2 regions of the Brucella sp. IR073 genome follow, and region 2 is predicted to be linked to the other one. Evidence: riboswitches for the same ligand, from Rfam matches in the RefSeq annotation. Region 2 holds a riboswitch; the other holds the start of a gene.

Region 1 (7,203 bases), on a different contig from region 2:
CCAGCGCTCGACCTCCTCCACGCTCATGCCTTTGCGGGCGGCATAGTCCTCCACCTGGTCGCGCTCGACTTTGGCGACGCCAAAATAATAGCTTTCGGGGTGGGAGAAATAGAGGCCCGAGACGGATGAGCCGGGCCACATGGAATATCCCTCGGTAAGCTCGACTCCCGCCGCTTTTTCCGCATCGAGCAGGCGGAAGAGCGTCGCCTTCTCGGTATGGTCGGGCTGCGCGGGATAGCCCGGCGCGGGGCGGATGCCCTGGTAACCTTCCGCAATCAGTTCGTCACCCGTCAGGTTTTCATCCGGCGCATAGCCCCAGAATTCTTTGCGCACGCGCTCGTGCATGCGTTCGGCAAAGGCTTCGGCGAAGCGGTCGGCCAGCGCCTTGACGAGGATCGAGGAATAATCGTCATTGGCGCGCTCGAAGCGCTCGGCAATGGCCACTTCCTCGATGCCCGCCGTCACCACGAAGCCGCCGAGATAGTCCGGCTTGCTCCCGAGCGGCGCAACGAAATCAGAGAGCGCGATGTTCGGCTTGTCGCCACGTCGCGAGAGTTGCTGGCGAAGCGTGAAGAAGGTGGCGAGTTCTTTTTCACGGTCCTCGCCGGTGAAAAGCCTGACATCGTCGCCGACGCTGTTGGCCGGCCAGAAGCCGATGACGGCGCGCGGCCGGAACCACTTCTCCTCGATGATCTTCTTCAGCATTGCCTGCGCATCGGCATAAAGCTGGCGCGCGGCTTCGCCCTGTTTTTCGTCTTCGAGAATGGCGGGGAAGCGGCCCTTCAGTTCCCATGTCTGGAAGAAGGGCGTCCAGTCGATATAGCGGGAGAGTTCCTCCAGATCCCAGTCTTCGAATGTGCGGGTGCCGAGGAAGCTTGGTTTGGGTGGTGTATAGACATCCCAGTCGATCAGCAACGCATTGGCGCGGGCGCGGGCGAGCGGCAGGCGCTGCTTCTCCGCCTCGTTGCGGGCATGAGCAGCGGCGACCTTGGCATATTCGGCGCGCACGCCCTCGATATAGGCTTGTCTTCCCTTCGACAGGAGACTTGAGACGACGCCGACGGCGCGGCTCGCATCGACCACATAGACCGCCTGGCCGCGTTCGTAGCGCGGGTGGATTTTCACCGCGGTATGCACCCGGCTGGTGGTGGCGCCGCCGATCAAGAGGGGAATGTCGAAGCCTTCGCGCTCCATCTCGGAGGCGACATGGGCCATCTCGTCGAGCGACGGTGTAATGAGGCCGGAGAGACCGATGATATCGACCTTCTCCGCGCGCGCCGTTTCCAGAATCTTCTGCGCCGGGACCATGACGCCGAGATCGATGATCTCATAATTGTTGCAGGCGAGCACGACGCCGACAATGTTCTTGCCGATATCGTGCACATCGCCCTTGACGGTCGCCATCAGCACCTTGCCGGCGCTCTGGCGCTCGCCGCTGCCGCCATTGAGGCGCTTTTCCTCTTCCATGTAAGGCAAGAGCACCGCCACCGCCTGCTTCATCACGCGGGCGGATTTGACCACCTGCGGTAGGAACATTTTGCCGGAGCCGAAGAGATCGCCCACCACATTCATCCCCGCCATCAAAGGACCTTCGATGACATGCAGCGGCCGCTCGGCGGCAAGCCGTGCCTCCTCGGTATCCGCCTCGATATATTCGGTGATGCCGTTGACGAGCGCATGCTCCAACCGCTTCTCGACCGGCCATTCGCGCCAGGAAAGATCGCGCTCCTTCGCCTCCTTGCCCGCCGCCCCCTTAAAGCGCTCGGCAAGCTCCAGCAGGCGCTCGGTCGCGTCGGGACGGCGGTTGAGCACCACGTCCTCGCAGGCCTCGCGCAATTCCGGCTCGATCGATTCGTAGACCGCCAGCTGACCGGCATTGACGATGCCCATATCCATCCCCGCCTGAATGGCGTGGTAGAGAAACACGGCATGCATCGCCTCGCGCACCGGCTCATTGCCGCGGAAGGAGAAGGAGAGGTTCGACACGCCGCCCGAGACATGGACGTGCGGCAAGGTGCGGATGATTTCCCGCGTGGCTTCGATGAAATCGACGCCGTAATTGTTGTGCTCCTCGATGCCGGTGGCGACGGCAAAGATGTTCGGGTCGAAGATGATATCCTCGGACGGGAAGCCCACCTTTTCCGTCAGCAACTTATAGGCGCGGGTGCAGATTTCCACCTTGCGCGCTTCCGTATCCGCCTGCCCCTGCTCATCGAAGGCCATGATGACGACGGCGGCGCCATAGGCCCGGCAGAGCTTCGCATGATGCAGGAAGGCTTCCTCGCCCTCCTTCATCGAGATGGAATTGACCACCGGCTTGCCCTGTACGCATTTCAGCCCTGCCTCGATCACCTCCCATTTGGAGGAATCGATCATGACGGGCACGCGGGCGATGTCCGGCTCGGCAGCGATGAGATTGAGGAACTCGGTCATCGCCTTTTGCGAATCGATCAGCCCCTCATCCATATTGACGTCGATGATCTGCGCGCCGTTCTCCACCTGGTCGCGGGCGACATCGAGGGCGCTGGCATAATCGCCCGCCGTGATCAGTTTGCGGAACTTCGCCGAACCGGTGACATTGGTACGCTCGCCGACATTGACGAAGGGGATGTCCTTGGTGAGCGTGAAAGGCTCCAGCCCGGAAAGCCGCATCAGAGGCTCGGCTTCCGGAATTTCCCGTGGCCTATGACGGGAGACGGCTTCGGCGATGGCGCGGATATGGTCCGGCGTCGAGCCGCAGCAGCCACCCACGACATTGACCAGCCCCTCGCGGGCGAAGGTCTCGATCTGCGCCGCCATCGCCTCCGGACTTTCGTCATACTGGCCGAATTCATTGGGGAGGCCGGCATTCGGATAAGCACAGACAAAGGTATCGGCGACGCCGGATATCTCCGCCAGATGGGCGCGCATGGCATTGGCCCCCAGCGCGCAATTGAGCCCGATGGTGAAAGGCCGGGCATGGCGCAGCGAATACCAGAAGGCCGTTGGCGTCTGGCCGGAAAGCGTGCGGCCGGAGAGATCGGTGATCGTACCCGAGATCATGACCGGCAGGCGGACGCTCTTTTCAGCAAAGACTTCTTCCGTCGCGAAAACCGCCGCCTTGGCGTTGAGCGTGTCGAAGATCGTCTCGATCAGGATGATATCGGCCCCGCCGTCGATGAGACCTCGGATTTGCTCGGCATAGGCGATCTTGAGGTCATCGAATGTGACGGCGCGATAGCCCGGATTGTTGACATCGGGCGAGATGGAAGCGGTGCGGTTGGTCGGCCCCAGCGCCCCGGCGACGAAGCGGCGGCGTCCATCCGTCTTCTCGGCGCGCAGCGCCGCACGGCGGGCAAGCCGCGCGCCATCCCGGTTCAATTCATAGACCATGGCCTCCATGCCGTAATCGGCCTGCGCGATGGAGGTGGAGGAAAAGGTGTTGGTTTCGATGATATCCGCGCCCGCCATGGCATAGGCGTAATGGATTTCCTCAATCGCCTTGGGTTGGGTGAGCGTTAAAAGATCGTTGTTGCCCTGAAGCTGGCAATCGCAGGCGGCAAAGCGCTCGCCGCGAAAATGCTCCTCGTGGAAGCCTAGCCCCTGGATCTGCGTTCCCATCGCGCCATCGAGGATTAGAATCCGTTCCCGCGCGGCCCTGGTGAGCGCAGCCAGAACCTCGGAACCGTCCCGCCTCGGGGCTTCTGCCCCGAAGAGATCGTCAATGGAACTCATGAAACAAATACCTGCTCTGCCAGCCAAAGGGGATGGGCGAGCAGATTTAATGACATAAAGATATGTTTATGTCAATGAAGTGCACCTTCCAGCGAGGCGACCAGCGTGACGAACATCTCACGCAAGCGAAGCGGGCCGGTCAACGGGCCTTGATAGCGATCAAGCCTGCGGATTTCCTCGGCGGCGGCGGCAGCCATGTCGGCTTCCTTGGGCAACCACAAAAGCCAGGCGATAAAGATTTCCTCAGGCGAGCATTGCGAGGCGGCGCGGCGTCTGGCGATGGTCTCGGCGGCAGGTTCGGCAATCGGCATCAAAATCCCCGGTGATGGTGACGGGGATATTCGAGCGCGCACGAACGGAAACAGGTGGCCTTGCGCCATCCATTGCCAAGCGATGCACCGGGACACCCCGCCCGTTGACCTATTCACGGGATGCTCTCACATCCCTCGCATCGAGGCAGGTCTCCTGGCTCGCGGGTCATTGCGACTGTCGGCCTTCCCGGTCTCAAGACCAGTGGCATTCAATGACAGCAGCTCGCCGCATACAGTTGCGGGGGCAGCGCCGGCCTTGTATTCTTGGGGAATACGCACCGGCTTCCCTCTTAGCCCTCAAGCGGATTTTACCCGACTCAAAGGACCTCGATGATTCATAAGGACCGCCTGATGGTCCCGTGTCAACACGCGGAGGGGTTATAAGACGATTTCTTACATGACATAGGCGGCGATGGAAGCGGCGACGAGCGCGACCGCAGCGGCGATCATCAGGCCGTAGATGCGCGGGCGGTCGAACAGCACCGCGAAAGCCGAGCCCCACGCAACGATGGCTGCGCCCAAGGCGAAGAGGAAGCCGGGCTTGTCCCCAACGGTAATGTTGACCGCCATTAAACCGCCGATGATGAGCGCGCCGAATACAATCAGCAGCCCAGTGGCGTATCTTTCATAATCGTCCATTTGCGTTCCTCGGATGCCCGCATTTGCTTTACGCATAACATTATTACCGCTCACGTCCAACAGCATCAAATGGGGATTTCTGATAGGATCTATCGGATGGAATCGCTGGGACTGACCATTTTCGACACCGCGATCGGCCCTTGCGGCATCGCATGGGGCGAGCGAGGAATCGTCGCGCTGCAACTGCCGGAAGCGAATGCAGCGGCAACGCTGGCACGGCTGCAGAAGCGGCTTCCGGCGGCGCGGGAGAGCGAAGCGCCCGCCTTGGTGCTGGACGTGATCGGCCGCATCAAGGCGCTCCTCGAAGGCGAGAAAGCAGATTTGTCGAACGCGCCGCTCGACATGGAAAACCTGCCGCCGCTGCACCGGCAGGTCTATGAAATCGCGCTGCGCATACTGCCCGGCGAAACCGTGAGCTATGGAGCGATTGCAAGGCAAATCGGCGATATCAGCCTGTCACAGGCGGTGGGGCAGGCGCTCGGCAAGAACCCCTATCCCATCATCGTCCCCTGCCATCGCGTGCTCGGCGCGAATGGCAAGACGGGCGGGTTTTCAGCCAATGGCGGGGTCGAGACGAAACTGCGCATCCTCGCCATTGAGGGCGCGCGGACCAGCAGCGAGCCGGATCTTTTCGGCAATCTGCCGCTGGCGGTGAAGCCCCGGCGCGGGTGATTTACCTTACCTTCGACACCACATCCGCCGAAAAACGCAGCTCGCGCATCGGGCGGACATGTCTGGTGGTTTCGGCGTAGGTGGGGTGAGCCTTATAGGCTGCAAGCGCCGCTTCGTCGGCGAATTCCGCATAGACGACGAGATCGATCTTGTCACAGAGCGGATCGACCTTAGTGTTCTCCAGAACCTCGAACAGATCGGAATGGGGAATCGTCCCCAGCCGCTCCAGCCCGGCGCGGATCTCCTGGATATCCTGCCCTTCCTTGGCGCTGAAAAAAACGATGTGCCGGATCATGACGGAGTTCCTTTCGAGGGGGAGTCGGGAATAGGGGAGATAGGGGAATATGTTTTGGGGAGCAAGCGGCAGCCTCCTCCCCTATTCCTTGTTCCCCTAAGCCGCCTCCCGCCCCTTTTCCGTACCCGGCGCCAGTGTCACTTCGAGGCCGTTCAATTCCGGCGTCATGATAAGCTGGCAGGAAAGACGGGAATTGTCCTCGACATGGAACGTCTGGTCGAGCTGGTCCTGCTCCTCGTCCAGCGGCGCATAGAGCTTGTGCGCCCACGCCTCATCCACATAGACATGGCAGGTGCCGCAGGCGCAAGCGCCGCCGCACTCGGCCTTGATGTCGAGCCCCCAGTCGCGGATGATCTCCATCACGCGGAAGCCTTCGAGCGCCTCCAGCGTGTGGCGCTCGCCGTTCTGGTCGGTGACGTGGATGAGAAGCGTATCGGAACTCACTATGCTGCTTTCAACTTTTTCTGCAGAGAGGTGGACGAGGTCGTGTACTGGAAGACGATCCGCTCGCCGGGCGCGACAATACGCTTTGCCGCCTGCGCCATCAAGGCTGCCTCGTGGAAGCCCGAAAGGATGAGCTTCAGCTTGCCGGGATAGGTGTTGATGTCGCCGATGGCGAAGATGCCTGGCTCTGATGTCTCGAATTTCTCCGTATCGACGGCGATCAGGTTCTGGTCGAGGTTCAGTCCCCAATCGGCTATGGGGCCGAGCTTCATCGTCAGACCGAAGAAGGGCAGCAGCCGGTCGGCCTCCAGCACTTCCCCGCCTTCCGCGCCCTTGATCACCACTTGCGACAACTCGCCATCCGCTCCGTTGAGGCTGGCAAGCTGCCCCATGCGGAACTTCACACGGCCTTCCTTCTCCAGCGCCCACATCTTGTTGACGCTGTCGGGCGCGGCGCGGAATTCGGGGCGGCGGTGGACGAGCGTCACGGACTTCGCCACCGGCTCGAGGTTCAGCGTCCAATCGAGCGCCGAATCGCCGCCGCCGACGATCACCACATCGCGGTCGCGGAAGGCTTCGATCCTGCGCACGGCGTAGAAGACGGATCGGCCCTCATAATGCTCGATGTCGGGCACCGGCGGCCGCTTCGGCTGAAAGGAACCGCCGCCGGCGGCGATGACGACCACTTTGGTGAGGAAGACTTCGCCCGCATCGGTCTCGACGCGGAAGCGGCCATCTTCGAGGCGCGTCAGAGCGGTTACCATGGTGGAGAAATGGAATTGCGGACTGAAAGGCGCGATCTGCTTCAGGAGATTGTCGGTCAGCTGCTGGCCGGTGACCTCCGGGAGGCCGGGAATGTCATAGATCGGCTTTTCCGGATAAAGCTCGGCGCACTGCCCGCCCGGGCGGTCGAGAATGTCGATGACATGAGCACGCAGGTCGAGCAGCCCCAGCTCGAACACCGCAAACAGGCCCACCGGCCCCGCGCCAACGATAACAACATCGGTTTCAATCGTATCGGACATCAATGCTTCCTGTCTGCATAGGTCATAAGAATATTTCTTGAGAGGTTGGCCATTCCATCAAATGGCAGCCCCCTACCCCACCGGCGTCCGCCGCCAGCTATAT
Region 2 (7,203 bases):
GCCGGAGAAGATCGTCTGCAGCACAACAGCGCCGCGCTTTTCCAGCACCGTCGGCTCGCGGTGTGCTCCGGGAACCGAGACGGCAAAGCCGGTGGCGTTCAGCACCACGTCAGGGGGGAGTTCTTCGAAGATCGCATCGAGGGTTGCGACGGAAACGGGGTCCTTGAGGCTGGAGACGAAGACCGGGAGAGGGTTCAGTTCCTTGGCTGCGAGCGCCTCGACCAGCGCCTCCACGCCCTTGGTCTGGCCGCTCTGGACGAGGGCGCGGTAGAAGCAGATGGCGACTGTGGGATAGCCCGTATGGTTGATGTTCTGACGGCGGCCCTCACCCCCCTCTGCCCTGCCGGGCATCTCCCCCTCAAGGGGGGAGATTGGCTGGGAGGTCTCTTGGCTCCCATCCTTCAGCGCTTGCGATTGATGCGGACCTTGATGAAGGCTGATCTCCCCCCTTGAGGGGGAGATGTCCGGCAGGACAGAGGGGGGTATTGCAGCCCGCTGCCCTCTAACCTCCTCCACCGACACCACACCTCGCCTCGGCCACCACACCCCCGCCTTCAGCAGCGGCGCGGCCTCTGCTGGCTTCTCCCCGCGCCCCAGCATCGCCGCGCAAAATCCAAGAAACCCGCGCGCATTCTGCGCCCCGCCCTCGATCAGATAATGCCAGAGCGCATCGCGGTCTTCAGGTGCAATGGTCGAAAACCGATGCAGTCCCGCATCCGGCTTGTCATCCCCCGGCAGAACCGCCAGTTGAATGCCGTGATTGACCGCACAGGCATGCAGCGCCTCCAGCCCATAGGGCCAATAGCTCTCCCCGCCGATGACACGCACGACGATCAGCTTGGCGTACCGCGCGGTACGCTCGATGTATGTATCGACAGACATCGGATGCGCCAGCGCCATGATGCTGGCGAGCCGGAGGGTCGGCGCGCCCTCGCCTTGGCTGGCATGGGCCGCCGCAAGGCTGGCCAGTTCCGTATCCGCCGCCGAAAGGAACAGGATATCCCCCGGCGATTGGCCAAGATCCACCGCCTCACCGCCTTCGGCGATGGTTCCTTTCTGGGCTAGGAGAAGATGCATGTATGCTTCTCCTTCGCTGGCGTCGCTGGGAGATCGAAGAGCATATACTTTACCTAATTACGCGGCCGCCTTCACCGCCCGCTCAATCCCCTCCGCGTCGATATCATGCAGCCCGATCACCACCAGCCGCGAGGCGCGTTCCTCATCCGCGCCCCACGCCCGGTCAAAATAATGCTCGATCCGCGTCCCCACCGCCTGCACCACCAGGCGCATCGGCTTGCCGGGTACATCGACAAAACCTTTCAGCCGCAAAATGTCATGCGTCGCGATCACATCCTTCAGCTTCTCGACAAAAGCCTTCGGCTCCGCAACCGGCCCCAGCCCGACGACGAAACTGTCGAACTCGTCATGGTCATGCTCCTCGCCTGCCTCATGCTCCAACTCGTGATGGGACTTGCGGTTAGCGATATCGGCTTCCGTGCCGACGCCGAGGCCCAAAAGCACATCCGCGCCAAGCTTGCCGAAGCTCGCGGGCACCATGTTCGGCACCCGGGCGGCGCGGGCGGCGACGTCCTCGCGCACTTTTTCCAGTTCCACCAGATCGATGAGATCGGCCTTGTTGAGCACGATCAGATCGGCGGCGCGGATCTGGTCTTCGTAAAGCTCTTCCAGCGGGCTTTCATGATCGAGCGCGTCGTCCTCGGCGCGCTGCGCGTCCACTTTGTCATGGTCATCGGCGAAACGGCCCTCCGAGACGGCGGCGGCGTCGATGACGGTGATGACGCCGTCGACCGTCACCTGCGTCTTGATCTCCGGCCAGTTGAAGGCGGCGACGAGCGGCTGCGGCAGGGCGAGGCCGGAGGTCTCGATGACGATGTGATCGGGCCGGTCCGCCCGGTCGAGGAGCTTGGTCATGGTCGGAATGAAATCATCCGCCACGGTGCAGCAGATGCAGCCATTGTTGAGCTCGATCACATCCTCCTCGCGGCATGTCTCGATGCCGCAGCCTTTGAGAATGCCGCCATCGACGCCGAGATCGCCGAATTCATTGATGATAAGCGCGATGCGCTTGCCATTGGCATTCTCGAGCAGATTGCGGATCATCGTCGTCTTGCCCGAGCCGAGAAAGCCGGTGATGACGGTAGCCGGTATCTTTTGTCCCTGCATGGGATCATCCCTTCATCTTGAGCGGCAATCCCGCCGCTATGAAATAAACTTCGTCCGCTTGAGCAGCGACGGCTTGATTGAGCCGCCCGGCATGGTCGCGAAACGCCCGCGCCATTGCGTTATCAGGCACGATGCCAAGCCCCACCTCGTTGGAAACGAACAGCACCGTACCCTTGAGTTCGGTCATAGCCGCCGCGAGCCGCGCGGTTTCCGCCGCAATGTCCCGTTCGGCCATCATGAGATTGGTGAGCCACAGCGTCAGGCAATCCACCAGCACCACCCGCCCCTTGCCCGCATGGGCTTGAAGCGCGCCAATGAGGTCAAGCGGCTCTTCCGCCGTAGTCCAAATAGAGCCGCGACGCTCTCTATGCGCCGCGATCCGCTCTCGCATCTCGTCATCATAGGCCTGCCCCGTCGCGATATAGACCGCGTCGAGGCCGGATGCTTCAACAAGCCGCTCGGCAAATGCGGATTTGCCTGAGCGCGCGCCGCCGAGGATGAGAATGGTGGTTCCGGGCATTGATTAAAGCCCTTCACTTTCGGCGGGAATCGGCGGCTCCAAGACACCCCCCTCTGCCCTGCCGGGCATCTCCCCCTCAAGGGGGGAGATTACGCCTTCATCGACGTTCGGCACCAATCGCCAACGTTGCAGAAAGGTGGCGGAGCGTCGCGTCAGCCGATCTCCCCCCTTGAGGGGGAGATGTCCGGCAGGACAGAGGGGGGTGAACGACGCCTCCATCAAATCCTACCCCTCCAGCTCCCCACCGGCATAGCGCTGCAGCAGCCAGCCGAGCGCCAGTCCCAGCACCGCCCACATGAACAGATTGGTCGCAAGCGATGCCACTGCATATTCCGAGGCGAGCACGGCGGGAACCGGCGAGGAGATATCATCGGGCCGTGGCGGACCATAGAGATGCGGCAAAGCGATCAGCGCGAGGCCGGTCACCTTCGCCCAGGCTTCGTGCATCAGCGCGACGAGAGCGAGGCCGATGGCGGAGAACAGCACGGTGCCCCCCCACCAGAGCTGCCGCTCACTCAGATCGGCGGCGGGCATGGCCGGCAGTTCCGGCGCGAGGCCGAGCGACGGCGCTAAGGCGAAGACGAAGAAGCCCGCAAGGCCCCAATAGATGCCGTTCTTCGCCGTGATCCGCCGTCCCAGCAGCAGGGCCACGCCGCCGAGCGCCAGCGCGAAACCCGCGCCTGCCACGAGATTGGCGAGAATGGTATTGCCGAGACGGCCGAACGGTAGTTCAGCGCCAGCCTCCTCATGCTCATGCGCTTCGCCGGCAGCATGGGTGTGCGGCGCCGCCTCCGGTTCGTGGCTGTGCCCGCCAGCGGCGTCTTCATAGGTTTCCGCCTGCAGGATAAGCGGAACGGTGCGCAGATACATCGCAGGCGTGACGAGAAGCCCGGCAAAAAGGCCGGCGATGAGCGTGGCTAAGAGATAACGGATGTACATTTGGTCTGTCTCCCCCTGTGAACGGAGCGGAACCTTGCATCGCGATGCGGTTGGAGACACCCCCCTCTGCCCTGCCGGGCATCTCCCCCTCAAGGGGGGAGATTGGCTGGCATGCCCCTCGGCCTCTGATTATGAACGTTTGCGATTGGCGTAAACGTCGATGAAGGCGTAATCTCCCCCCTTGAGGGGGAGATGTCCGGCAGGACAGAGGGGGGTGTTCGGAACCGGCGTGTCCGTTCCTGTTCAAATTCTTACGTCAATGGCAAGGAAACCCATACGAATGGCGCGTGTCATGCGCCGAATCGTGCAGCGTGTCGGACTGGGCGAGCCCGACGCCATAGATCAGGAAAGCGCCGAGAAAGAGCGAGACCCCAGCGGTCGCGAGCCGCGTCGCCAGCGGCAGGGAAAGCGATTGGGAAACTTCAGTACGTGCAGCCATGACAACCTCCGTGCAGGCAGCGGGGGAAAACTCCCCTGAGGTAGCGGGCACTATTGCCCTCATGCGCCCGGCAGGTCTCCTGGCTCGCGGGTCAGAAGATCGGCGCCGCCTTCCCGGTTTCCCAGTGGCTCGCCGGGGCTATCCCGGCGCGTGGCATCGATCCTATCCGCTCTACAGTCGCGGGGTCGGCTGCGATATGGACGCCCGGCATGGGTCCGTCCGTCGCATTCCCTTTTGATCCCTAGGGCTTCCGCCCTCAGGAACCGAACGCAATGGCTGCACACTATGTTTTATGGCTGGTGCCGTCAATGACGCAGCACGCTTGCGCCCGCCTTTATGCAGGCCGCTTTGCTGGCATCGCGCCGGCTTTCCGTGCCCCCTTCCGCAGCGCGCTCGAATGGAATGCGAAAGCCGAAGGGCTGAAAATGCACCCCGCCGCGCTCAAGCCAATAGCCGTCGAGATCGGTGCGCATTCGGCAGCGCCGCTTCTCCGCGCGCTGGTTGATGGCGTGGCGGGCATTGGATACCGCCATGAGATAGGAAACGGCGCTGCGCGTCATCATGCCTCTGAGCCCGAGCAGTACTGCATCCTTGGGCCGGAGGCCGCCCAGATCGCGCGTGGCCGAGATCACCGCCCGCTTCGCCTCCTCACCGCGAGGGCCCTGCATGCCGCCAATGACGATGCTGTAGGAGCCGCCGCCTGCCGGGGTGAAGATGAAGCTGGCCATGCAGAGCGCCATGTCATCGGACCGCTTCAGGCAGAGCGAGAATGCGCCTTCATGACGGCAGCCGCAATTCTCGGCGAGTGAAAGCTCCAGCCGGTAGGTATGGTCGCGCCCGGCCACGTTTCCCGCATGGACGGTGCCGCCCTGCCAAAGCGTTTTCAACACTTTCGGCCGCAGGATTTCGCCGGCGATTTCGAAATGCTGCATCAGCAGGTCGAGCTTTTCGCGCCGCGGCATCCGATAGACCAGAAAGGTCGAGAGCGATTTGCGCAGGATATCGTCATGCGGCGGCATCCGCGTCTTGTGTTCGGTGAAAACAGCGAGAAACCGGAACCAGCGCAGCGTCAGCGCGGGAGAGATCAACGAACGCAGCCAGAAGGCCGCTGCTTTTCTCACCCGCAGCCGCAGGCCGAGGCCCGCCGCCTGACGCAGGATCGGATTGATGAGCGGCGCATGCTGCCAATGGCCGGCGCGCCCTTGCCTATGCATCGACATGTGTCACCATTCAGAAAGGAAAATTGGAGCGCCTCTCAGTCGGCCCATAGGCCGAATATTGCGCGGCGAATCGGGAGCCCGGCCCGGCGGATAACGCCATCGATCCTGCCGGCGCCAGCTGCGATGCGGCTCCACAGCCAGGCCATCGCCCAAAGCGTGCCGAACCATGCAATCAGCACGTCCGACAGGAAATGGGCTCCGAACAACACCCGGTTGAGCGCAACAACAAGTAAAAAGGGTGTGAACGCTATCCCAACGCTGCGGCGCAGAGCGACGGGCACGAACACCAGCACCGACAAAGCCGCCGCCGCCAGCGCCGCCTCGCCCGATGGAAACGAGCAATTGCGGCTGCAGAAGCCGGCAAATTGCCAAACCGGGGAAAACGCGGCCGTGCCCCCGAATTCGACGATGCCAGTGGGCCGGGGCCGCCCGATCAAACTCTTCGCCGCCTGCACCAGCAATCCCGGCCCCACCGCGAAACTGGAGATGACAAAGAGCGCCTTGTGCGGGGCGAGAAACGCCACCCGGCGCGGCAAGAGCGCATAGGCCAGGACAGCCAAGCTCATCAGCGGCAGCAGCCACCAGATCACCGCGCGGTTGAAATCCCGCAAAGCCTGCAAAAGCGGACTATCGGCCAGCGGAAACAGCGCGCCATCCGCGATGAGGCGCGTAGCCGCCAGATCGAGGCCGGGAAAGAGAATGAACACGAAGCTGACGACAAGAATGGTCAACCCCAGCCATGCCGTGGCGGGCGCGGTCTCATTCCAATGCTGCCTGTCATATAGTCTGAACGTCGTTTCCCGCATATCGAACACCTCAAAAGATTGGCTCGGCTGCGGTCTGGGCTCGTTTTGTCAAGAAACGGCCAAGGGCTGGTCGGTAGATCGTCAATGGGGAACGGTGAAGGGTCGGCGATTGGTTCCATTCACTATTCACCACTCACGATAAGCGCTATCAAACGGGACGCAGCGAACGGAGCTACATCGCGTGGACAACAGTCTCGTTCTGATCGTCGAGGATGAGCCGGAGATCGCCCGGATATTGGACGCATATCTGGTGCGGGAGGGCTATCGCACAGTGCGGGCCGCCGATGGCGAAACGGCGTTGCAGCACCATGCGCTGCTCGCGCCCGATCTGGTGCTGCTCGATGTCCGCATCCCCAGGCTCGATGGCTTCGGGGTGCTCGCCAGGTTGCGCCAGACCGGCAACACGCCTGTCATCATGGTGACGGCGCTGGCCGAAGACATCGATCGCCTAAGCGGCCTTAGGCTGGGCGCGGATGATTATGTGGTGAAGCCCTTCAACCCGCAGGAGGTCGTCGCGCGGGTCAAGGCCGTGCTGCGCCGCGCCCGGGGTGGCGCTGAGGAGAGCGTTCGCCGCTTCGGCGATATCGAGGTGGATTTTCACGCTCACGCGGCGTTCGTCCGGCAGGGCGACACGCGCCGGTCCATCCCGCTGACGCTGAGTGAATTCCGCATTCTCGCCTATATGATCCGCCGCCCCACCCACGCCTTCGACCGGGCCGACATTCTCGACGCCTGCCTGCCGGAGAGCGACGCGCTGGCCCGCACGGTCGATACCCACATCTCCAACCTGCGCCGCAAGCTGGAAGAGCTGGGGCAGAAGGGGCTGTTCCCTGCCGTGCGCGGCATCGGCTACCGCTTCTCGGAGCCCAAATGAAAACGCGCGCTCTGCCCCTGGCGAAAACCACGGCCCTCGTCATCGCGGCCATGCTGCTCTTGAGCGTCAGCCTCACCTATCTGGGCGTGAACTGGTACGCCAACCATCTGGAAGATGCGATCGTCGACAGCCTGCCGCCGCCGCAAATGGCGGAGACCTACCGCGCTGTAAACAATGGCGAGGTACCCGATGCCGCGGCGCTCCAGGAATTGCTCCGCTAT

The links. Region 2 has a riboswitch for cobalamin ahead of ACOWVG_RS13940 (CbtB domain-containing protein). Riboswitches for the same ligand answer to the same signal wherever they lie in the genome.
Region 1: linked by a shared signal. The riboswitch ahead of ACOWVG_RS04035 (hypothetical protein) and the one ahead of ACOWVG_RS13940 (CbtB domain-containing protein) in region 2 are both predicted to bind cobalamin.

Annotation. Positions count from the first base shown of each region.
Region 1 is NZ_JBAKHD010000002.1:45,593-52,795, forward strand. Features, by position in the region: gene metH (methionine synthase) at 1-3,714, opposite strand, end outside; gene ACOWVG_RS04035 (hypothetical protein) at 3,786-4,025, opposite strand; cobalamin riboswitch at 4,152-4,370, opposite strand; gene ACOWVG_RS04040 (hypothetical protein) at 4,419-4,664, opposite strand; gene ACOWVG_RS04045 (methylated-DNA--[protein]-cysteine S-methyltransferase) at 4,761-5,336, shown strand; gene ACOWVG_RS04050 (Dabb family protein) at 5,338-5,631, opposite strand; gene ACOWVG_RS04055 (2Fe-2S iron-sulfur cluster-binding protein) at 5,728-6,075, opposite strand; gene ACOWVG_RS04060 (NAD(P)/FAD-dependent oxidoreductase) at 6,075-7,100, opposite strand; gene ACOWVG_RS04065 (DUF934 domain-containing protein) at 7,173-7,203, opposite strand, start outside.
Region 2 is NZ_JBAKHD010000005.1:416,799-424,001, reverse strand. Features, by position in the region: gene cobN (cobaltochelatase subunit CobN) at 1-1,077, opposite strand, end outside; gene cobW (cobalamin biosynthesis protein CobW) at 1,135-2,184, opposite strand; gene cobU (bifunctional adenosylcobinamide kinase/adenosylcobinamide-phosphate guanylyltransferase) at 2,189-2,704, opposite strand; gene ACOWVG_RS13945 (CbtA family protein) at 2,930-3,643, opposite strand; gene ACOWVG_RS13940 (CbtB domain-containing protein) at 3,900-4,082, opposite strand; cobalamin riboswitch at 4,134-4,365, opposite strand; gene ACOWVG_RS13935 (DUF535 family protein) at 4,388-5,302, opposite strand; gene ACOWVG_RS13930 (phosphatase PAP2 family protein) at 5,338-6,108, opposite strand; gene ACOWVG_RS13925 (response regulator) at 6,290-6,982, shown strand; gene ACOWVG_RS13920 (ATP-binding protein) at 6,979-7,203, shown strand, end outside.